DNA from 2 places in the Glutamicibacter sp. Je.9.36 genome. Region 1 is predicted to be linked to the other one. Evidence: riboswitches for the same ligand, from Rfam matches in the RefSeq annotation. Region 1 holds a riboswitch; the other holds the start of a gene.
What was found. A riboswitch is a leader RNA that binds a small molecule or an ion and turns the genes downstream of it on or off. The one in region 1 is predicted to bind S-adenosylmethionine.
Positions count from the first base shown of each region.

Region 2: it holds a riboswitch for S-adenosylmethionine, as region 1 does, so the genes downstream of both, AAZQ98_RS09545 (bifunctional o-acetylhomoserine/o-acetylserine sulfhydrylase) here and AAZQ98_RS12195 (acyl-CoA dehydrogenase family protein) in region 1, are expected to answer to the same signal.

Region 1 is NZ_JBCPSN010000004.1:268,236-272,672, forward strand. Features, by position in the region: gene ggt (gamma-glutamyltransferase) at 1-407, shown strand, start outside; gene AAZQ98_RS12190 (LLM class flavin-dependent oxidoreductase) at 490-1,893, opposite strand; gene AAZQ98_RS12195 (acyl-CoA dehydrogenase family protein) at 1,951-3,282, opposite strand; SAM riboswitch class I at 3,298-3,389, opposite strand; SAM riboswitch class I at 3,657-3,758, shown strand; gene AAZQ98_RS12200 (ABC transporter ATP-binding protein) at 3,764-4,437, shown strand, end outside.
Region 2 is NZ_JBCPSN010000003.1:261,997-266,433, forward strand. Features, by position in the region: gene AAZQ98_RS09535 (SGNH/GDSL hydrolase family protein) at 1-20, shown strand, start outside; gene metX (homoserine O-acetyltransferase MetX) at 103-1,248, opposite strand; gene AAZQ98_RS09545 (bifunctional o-acetylhomoserine/o-acetylserine sulfhydrylase) at 1,251-2,594, opposite strand; SAM riboswitch class IV at 2,686-2,805, opposite strand; gene AAZQ98_RS09550 (VOC family protein) at 2,978-3,622, shown strand; gene AAZQ98_RS09555 (GNAT family acetyltransferase) at 3,684-4,100, opposite strand; gene AAZQ98_RS09560 (CPBP family intramembrane glutamic endopeptidase) at 4,119-4,437, opposite strand, start outside.

The sequences.
Region 1 (4,437 bases):
GCAAGCGCCCGCGTTCCTCGATGGCTCCGACCATTGTCCTGCAGGACGGCGAGCCGGTGCTGGCCATTGGCTCCCCCGGTGGTTCAACCATCATCACCACGGTGCTGCAGACCCTGGTGAACCGCATTGATCTGGGCATGGACATCAGCGAAGCCATCGCCGCTCCACGTGCTTCCCAGCGCAATACGGCAGTGGTCACGGCGGAACCGGAGTTCATCCAAGCCCATGGTTCGGCGCTCGAAGCCTTCGGGCACAAGCTCGCGCCCGCTGGGGATTCCTTCACTCCGCAGGCGGAAATCGGGGCGGTTGAAGCGGTGGAAATCGCTGCCGATGGCACACTCACCGCCGCGGCCGAGCCCACGAGGCGCGGCGGCGGTTCAGCCATGGTGCTGCAGCCAACCGAATAGGCCCGCAGGCAGACAGCGGCCCCCGGCAACTTCATTCGAAGGTGCCGGGGGCCGCCGTCTGCTGCGCTAGCAGGCGATGCGCCTAGGCCTGCGCGGCCATCCGGTTGGAGATCTTGTACCGGGCTGCGCGGTGGGTGTCCTTCACGCGGTCGCCGGCACCGAACATCTTGTGGCGCAGCGAGCCCTCGGTGTATTCGGTCTTGTAGACCCCGCGCGCCTGCAGCTCGGGAACCACGTACTCGACGATGTCCTCGAAGGTGCCCGGCGTGACAGCATAGGCGAGGTTGAAGCCGTCCACGTCGGTGTAGTCCACCCAGTCGATGAGCTTCTCGGCTACCTCGGCGCCGGAACCGACGGAGACCGGGCCGAATCCGCCCACGCCGATCCATTCGGCCAGCTGGCGGATGGTCCACGGCTTGCCGGTATCGCCGCTGGCCTTCTTGAAGGTTTCCACCGAGGACTGGATGGCGTTGGACTTCACGTCGTCGCCGATGACATCGTCGGGGCCGTAGACGGACATGTCGATGCCGGTCCAGCCCGACAGCAGTGCCAGTGACCCCTCGATATCCACGTAGGAGCTGTAGTCCTGGAACTTCGCCTGGGCCAGTTCGGTGGTTTCGGCGGTAATGATGGTCTGCATGGCGAAGACTTTGATGTCGTAGCGGCCACGCCCGGCGGCCTCGGCAGCGTCACGGATCTTGCTGACCGCTTCCTTCAGCAGGTCGCGGGTGGGGCAATTGACGAAGATCGCTTCGGCGTTCGTTGCGGCGAACTCGGTGCCGCGCTTGGAGGCGCCGGCCTGGTAGATCACCGGGGTGCGCTGGGTGGACGGCTCGGTGATGGCGATGCCCGGAACCTTGAAGTACTTGCCTTCGTGCTCGATCGGGTGCACCTTGGCCGGGTCGGTGTAGACACCGGTGGCCTTGTTGTTCTGCACCGCGTCGTCTTCCCAGGAGCCTTCGAGCAGCTTGTAGACCACCTCGAGGTACTCATCGGCGTGGTTGTAGCGCTCGTCGTGCTCCATCTGGTCTTCCTGGCCCATATTGCGGGCCGCCGAGGGAAGGTAGCCGGTGACGACATTCCAGCCCACGCGGCCGTTGGTCAGGTGGTCCAAGGTGGCCAAGCGGCGGGCGAAAGCGTACGGGTGCTCATAGGCGGTACCTGCGGTGACGCCGAAGCCGAGGTTTTCGGTCACAGCGGCCATGGCGGAAACCAGCATCATCGGGTCGTTGACCGGTGCCTGCGCGCCGGAGCCCAGCGGGGTCACGTTGGTGCCCTTGTACACGTCGTAGGTGCCCAGCACGTCGGCAAGGAACAGGCCGTCGAACTTCCCCTTTTCCAGCACCTTGGCCAGGTGGGTCCAGTAGCCCAGGGTGTTGTAGGTCGAGGCCTTGTCCTGAGGATGGCGCCACAGGCCCGGCGACTGGTGCACCACGCAGTTCATGTCGAATGCGTTGAATAGGATCTCGCGCTTGTTCTCGCTCATGGCTTTGCCCCCATAGGTTGGTAATCGTGGAAAGTTGCTGGTGTGCGTCGCAGGCCCTCAGGCCCGCTGGGTCGAATCTTCGCCGGTCACGGACAGCCGCTGCGGCTGGACCCCGTTGATCTCGTAGTCCCCGACGATGCGCGCCTTGTAGATCGCCGGGTTATGGGTGGCGATGGTGCGCGCATTGCGCCAATGCCGGTCCAGGTTGCAGCCGCTTCTGGTGGAAGAGGCTCCCAGTGCGTCGAAGAGCTTGCTGGTCACGCCGATGGCCAGTGGCTGCACCACGGTTTGCGCGCGGTTGGCGGCCAGCTCGCATACGGCGTAGCGTTCCTCGTCGTTCAGTCCCGGATCGCCCAAGGCGGCTTCAACTTCAAGGACTGCGCCGATCACCACGGAGTCGGCAGCGAAGGACTCCGCGGAAACTTCGCCCACCAGCTGGAGGACCTGGGGTTCCTGGTATACCGGCACCCCGGTTCCAGTGGTGAAGATGCGGGTGCGCGCCTGCACCGCGTGACGCAGGTCGTTCAATGCGGCGCGGGCGATGCCCGCCTGCACGGCCATGAGCACCAGCTGGAAGATCGCCGCTTCGGAGTCATTGGTCTGCTGCGGCATGAAGCAATCCACCGGGACCTGGTGGAATTCGGTGGTGCCGGTTCCGGTGAGCCCCTGGCCGAACCCATCCCAGTCGTCGAGGATCTTGACGCCGCTGCGCTGGGTGGAGACCACGGCGATCTGGCGGCCGGCGAGCTCCGGGTGGGCCACCGCAACGGTGGTCCAGTCGGCAAAAATGGTGCCGGTGCAGTAGTACTTTTCACCGTCGATCACCCAGCGCCCGTCCACGGTGCTGGCCTTGGTGTTCAAGGTGCCCAGGGCGTTGCCACCGCGTTCGGTGTAGGCGTTGCCGATAATCTGCCCGGCAGCGATGCGAGCGACCCACTTCTTGCGCAGCTCTTCGTCGTCCAGCGCCAAGACGTTCTCGACGAATGCGATATGCGCACGCCACAGCTGGCCAACGTGGGAGTCCGCCTCGGACAGCTCGATGAGCAGGCGGAAGACATCCACCAGCCGTGCGCCGTAGCCCCCGTCGGCAACGGAAAGGCGCAGCGCACCGAAGCGCTCGCGGTTCAGCAGGCCTACCTGCTCGAAAGGAAGCACGCGGTTCAAGTCGCGGTCCTTGGCGGTTGCGGCGATCTGCGCAAAAACGGGACGGAAGATTTCGGCCAGCCGGTCGTATTGCTCATCCGCACTTGGTCCGGGGGTGATTTTCAGCAATTGCCTGGTCGGCAGCTGTTCTTCAAACTTGTCCAGGTCCATTGCGGTGGCCTGCGAAGGGTCACTGAGCTGGTTGAAGTCCAGTCCGAGGGCATTGTACGATTCACCAATAGGCATCAGGGTTCTCAATTCTTTCCATCGGTCCTGGCGGTAGCACCGTCCCGCTATTGGGGTGGTTGCTGCGGCGTCGTGGAGCCAGATCTCTCAGCCGCTCTGGATGGGTCGTAATTCATTTGTAACGGTAATAAACCGGCGTTTCCAACCCGCGAAGTCACATTTCGTCCCAGTGCCGGCAGTGCCCATCTTCAAATTTCACAGCCTAATCCGTGTCCTGCCGAAGATGAGTTGCAAAGTTTTGCTTAATGTCGAGCAAACCGGCCTGCAATAAAATAAATAACGAAATTTCTGGGCAATGTGACGTAGTTGTCGAAGATTTTTTCATATTACGCGAGATTTGCGTTCAAATCGTTCGACTCGTTGTAATGGAAACGTAACCATCCCGAGCGGCCGAGAGATCTGGCTCGTTGACGCCGCAGCAACCACCTTTGGAGTTTTGCTCTGCAGGCCGGTGCTACCGCCAGGACCGATGGAGATGAACATGACTCTTTCCTTTGCAGCGCCCGAGGCAACTCCCGTTGCCTCAGCTTCAAGCGCCCTGGACGTGCAGTTCAGCAACGTGTCGCGAACCTTCACCACCAAGAAGGAAAGCCGCACCGTCCTGGCCGATATCAACCTGCAAATTCCAGCAGGTCAAGTCGTGGCCATTCTTGGAGCCAGCGGTTGCGGAAAATCCACGCTGCTGCGTTCAGCATCGGGCTTGGACCACCCCACCACCGGCACCATCCGCACCGGCACCCGCGAGGTCACCGGCATCAACGAGTTATGCGCCGTTGCTTTCCAAGAGCCCCGGCTGCTGCCATGGCGCTCGGTTCGCCAGAACATTGCACTGGGCCTGGCACCGGAAACCGATAAGCGCGCCGGCAAGTCGCTGATCGATGAGTTGATCGAGCTGACCGGTCTGAGCCATGCAGCCAGCTTGCGCCCACGCGAGATCTCCGGAGGCATGGCGCAGCGGGTTTCGCTGGCTCGCGCGCTGGCTCGGCGCCCGGGTGTATTGCTTCTTGATGAACCCTTCGGCGCCCTCGATGCGCTGACACGCTTGAAGATGCAGGATCTGCTGCTCTCGATTCACGCATCGTTCCCCACCACCGTTCTCATGGTGACCCATGATGTGGACGAGGCGTTGACTCTGGCTGACCGCGTGATTGTTCT
Region 2 (4,437 bases), on a different contig from region 1:
CCGGCGACAGCGCCAAGTAGGCATGAAAAGCCTGAAGCAGTTCCACCGATTACTGGCGGAACTGCTTCAGGCTTTGAAATCTTCCCGAGCCCTTTCCGGGGCTCAGTCTCCGAACACCAAGGTCCGAAGCACGCCGTCGAGCTGCGTGGCGTCGGTCAGGAATCCATCGTGGCCAATCGGCGAATCAATGTAATGCACCGGTTTTGGCTTGGCCAGCGACGAGGCCAGCTTCACTGACTGCTCAGGAAAGTACAACCGGTCAGTGGTTACCGCGGCAACCACCACGTTGACCTTCGCCAGTCGCGCCAAGGCGGCTTCCAGGGATTCATGGCCGCGAGCCACATCATGGCTCATCAGCGCCTCGGTGAGCACCAGGTAGCTGTTGGCGTCGAAACGATTCACCAGCTTGCTGGCCTGATGGTCAAGATAGCTTTCCACCTGGTACCGCCCGCGAGGTCCGTCGAGCAGACCCGTTGGCTTCTCGCCATCCTGCGGGTTGCGCGAGAAACGGGTTTCAAGCTCGGCTTCGGAACGATAGGTGATGTGGGCCAGGCGGCGAGCCAAGCCAAGACCGGCGTCCGGGCGCGCATCGTTGCCGTAGTAGTCGCCATTGCAGAAGTGCGGATCCAACCGGATGGATTGGGTTTGCACCTGCGCAAAGGCAATTTGCTCGGCAGTCGCCTGCGCGCTCGAGGCCATCACTACGAGATTCTTGACCTGGTCGGGGAACTCGACGGCGTATTCCAACGCGCGCGCACCGCCCATCGAACCGCCAATGACCGCATGCCAGGAATCGATTCCCAGTTGCTTGGCCAGCCGCGCTTCAAGGCGCACCGAGTCCTTGATGGTGACGAAGGGAAAGCTCGAACCGTAGGGCAGGCCCTGGTCGCCCAAGGACGAGGGGCCGGTGGAACCATTGCAACCACCCACCATGTTGATGGACACGACAAAGTACTCATTGGTGTCAACCGTGGCGCCGGGGCCTACGAGCTCTTCCCACCAGCCGGCGCTTTGCGAATCGCCTTGCGCAACGTGGGCGTCACCGGTGAGCGCATGCATCACCAGCACCGCGTTGGAGCCATCAGCTGCTAGCGTCCCCCACGTTTCATAGGCCAGCACCACGTCCGGAAGGAATCCACCGAATTCGAAGTGGTGCTCCCCCACGGACTTACGGCGCAAAATGCCGTCTTGTCCGCCGGCGAGCTCTTCGGCGCGCAGAGTATCTTCAGTAGTCACAATGGATGCCATGCCTAGAGGGTTTCCTGCAGTTCCTTGTTCTCGAGGGCTGCAACAGCTTGGAAGCCCAATTCCAGATCGGCCAGAATATCCTTGATATTCTCCAGTCCGACGCTCAGCCGCACCAGTCCCGGGCTCACGCCGGCCGCAACCTGCTCAGCTTCGGAGAGCTGGGCATGGGTGGTGGAGGCCGGGTGGATGACCAATGAGCGCACGTCGCCGATGTTCGCGACATTGGAGTGCAATACCAGTGCGTCCACGAAGGCCTGGCCGGCTTCCGAACCGCCCTCCAGTTCGAACGCGATGATCGAGCCGGCGCCCTGATCGCTGTACTTCTGCGCACGCTCATGCCAAGGCGAGGACTTCAGGCCTGCGTAGGCGACCTTCTGCACTTCCTCGCGGGCTTCGAGCCAGGTGGCAACTTCTACGGCATTCTGGCCGTGGCGTTCAATGCGCAGCGACAAGGTTTCCAGGCCCTGTGCGATCAAGAACGCGTTGAACGGCGCAACCGAAGAACCCAAATCGCGCAGCAACTGCACGCGGGCCTTGAGGATGTAGGCCAGATTGGCGCCCAGGATGCCGTTGACACCCAGGTCGCGGGCGAAGACCAGGCCGTTGTAGGACTCGTCCGGGGTGTTGAAGCCCGGGAAGCGGTCGGCGTCCTTGGCGAAATCGAAGTTGCCCGAGTCCACGATGACACCGGCAATGGCATTGCCGTGTCCGCCGAGGAACTTGGTGGCCGAATGGATCACGATATCCGCGCCCCACTCGATCGGGCGGATCAGGTACGGGGTGGCCAGGGTGTTGTCCACCAGCAGCGGCACGCCAGCTTCGTGGGCGATCGCCGAGATGCCCTCGATGTCCAGGACGTCCTGTCGCGGATTGGAGATGGTTTCCCCGAAGAAGGCCTTGGTGTTCGGACGCACCGCGGCACGCCAATCATCCAGGTTGTCCGGGTCGGCAACGAAGGTGACCTCGATGCCCAGGCGCTTGAGCGTGTGCTTGAGCAGGTTCTGGGTTCCGCCATACAGGCTGGGGCTGGCCACCAGGTGGTCGCCGGCTTCGGCCAAATTCAAGATGGCGAAAGTGGTGGCAGCCTGTCCCGAGGAGAGCAGCAGTGCTCCAACGCCGCCCTCCAGGTCAGCGATGCGGGTTTCCACCGCGTCGGTGGTCGGATTGCCGATACGGGTGTAGATCGGCTCCAGTTCCTGCAGCGCGAAACGTGCAGCAGCGCTCTGGGCGCTAGGGAAGACGAAAGAGGTGGTTTGGAAAATCGGGAGAGCCCGTGCTCCGGTCGTCGGATCCGGGGTCTGGCCGGAGTGGATCTGACGGGTTTCAAATGACCAGTTATTGCTCATGGTTTCCTCCAAATAGCGTTTCATGACTATGGGGGTACGCCACTGAAAAGACACCGACAGGAAGCACCATATCGTGACGACTTCCAGGGGTAACCCGCGCTTGTCCTTGATGCCTTGTGCGTTCAAGGGCCAGGTCTTCACCCGGGGCACCCCACCGCGGTTGGAGGGTTGCCGCCCAGTAAGCCGGGGCTTGTTACTGGGACTCATGACCTGGTACCAGTTTGCCCGAAAACCGAAGATCTTTGCAACGCAAGGGCCAGTCATTGGACTCAATCGGTCATATTTCACGAATAGTGCAGGTTCATCGCAGAGTATTCGATAGCATCACGGCACTTAGGTTTGCCTAAGTAGAGACTGGCATCACATGTTGCCATGATGGGCACATGATGAGGCTAGATCACGTAAGTTACGCATGCGGCCCGGACGGGCTGTTGCCAACCGCTGAAAGAATCTCCGAGTCCCTTGGACTGGAATTCGTCAAGGGCGGCGTGCATCCACGATTCGGAACACGCAATGTCATCTTCCCGCTCAAGCATGGACAGTACCTGGAGGTGGTTGAAGTCCTGAACCACCCGGCCAGCGACAAGGCACCCTTCGGACAGGCGGTTCGCGCCCGTTCGGAGCTCGGCGGCGGCTGGATGGGCTGGTGCGTCTCGGTGGAGGATCTATCCAGTGCCGAGGACCGCTTGGGCCGCAAGTCGGTGCCGGGCAACCGGAAGTTCCCTGATGGCCGCGAACTGACCTGGCAGCAGATTGGCATCAAGGGCCTGATCGCCGATCCGCAGTGCCCGTACCTGATTTCCTGGGATGAAGGATCCGAGGAGCTGCATCCGTCCAAGGCGCTGGAACCTGCCGGCGCCATCAGCCAGATCGCCATCGCCGGCTCGCGTGAACGGGTGCTGGATTGGCTGGGCCAGCCGCAGAACGTCAATTTGGGCGCTGTCACCATGCAATATGAAGCGCCGAATGGCACTCCGGGCATCATGTCGGTTACCTTTGAGACCGAGTCCGGCACCGTGGTGCTGTAAACAGTTCCGCAGAGAACGCAAGTAGGCGGGGACAATGGCGTCCCCACCTACTTTCTTTTCGTTAAGGCCGGTCCAGGCGCTTCCCCAGGACCACGACGTGCTGGTCTTCGAAGCCCAGCCGTTCATAGAAATCGATGACGGCAGAGTTCTCCCCGCGGACCATGAGCTGCACCTTGGGCACGCCGCGATCCCGCAGCCACAGGACAGCAGCATCCACCAGCGCCCTTCCCAGGCCATTGCCCTGCCGGCACGGATCCACCGCAACATAGTAGAGCCAACCTCGGTGGCCATCATGGCCAACCATCGCAGTAGCCATGAGTTGACCGTTCTCAACGATGGCCAGCACCGTAGAAGTAGGCTCAGCCAAAGCCCGTCGGGCGTCGGCGAGTGCATCATTCCACGGACGAGTCAGCCCAGTTGCTTCCCACAATTCAACTGCTTGGCGAAGGTCCTCTTCGCGCAGCACGGTAATCTGCATTGGCTCAGCTTACCGGCGCTACTGGCCGATTCCGATGGCCGGCCCGACCAAGGCGTATCCCACGAAGCCGATGGCATCAAGCAGGAAGTGCGCGATAACCAGCGGCATCACCCGCCCGTATTTCTGGTATACCCAGCCGAAGACGACGCCCATGAGCATATTGCCGATCATCGGCCCCACCCCCTGGTACAGGTGGTAGCTGCCTCGGATCATCGCAGAACCAATAATGGTGCTCCACAGGCCCAGCTTCAATTTCTTGGCGTAGGTGAACAGGAATCCGAGCATCAGCACTTCTTCGAGGACTGCATGACGTGCAGCCGACAGCAGAAGCACGGGG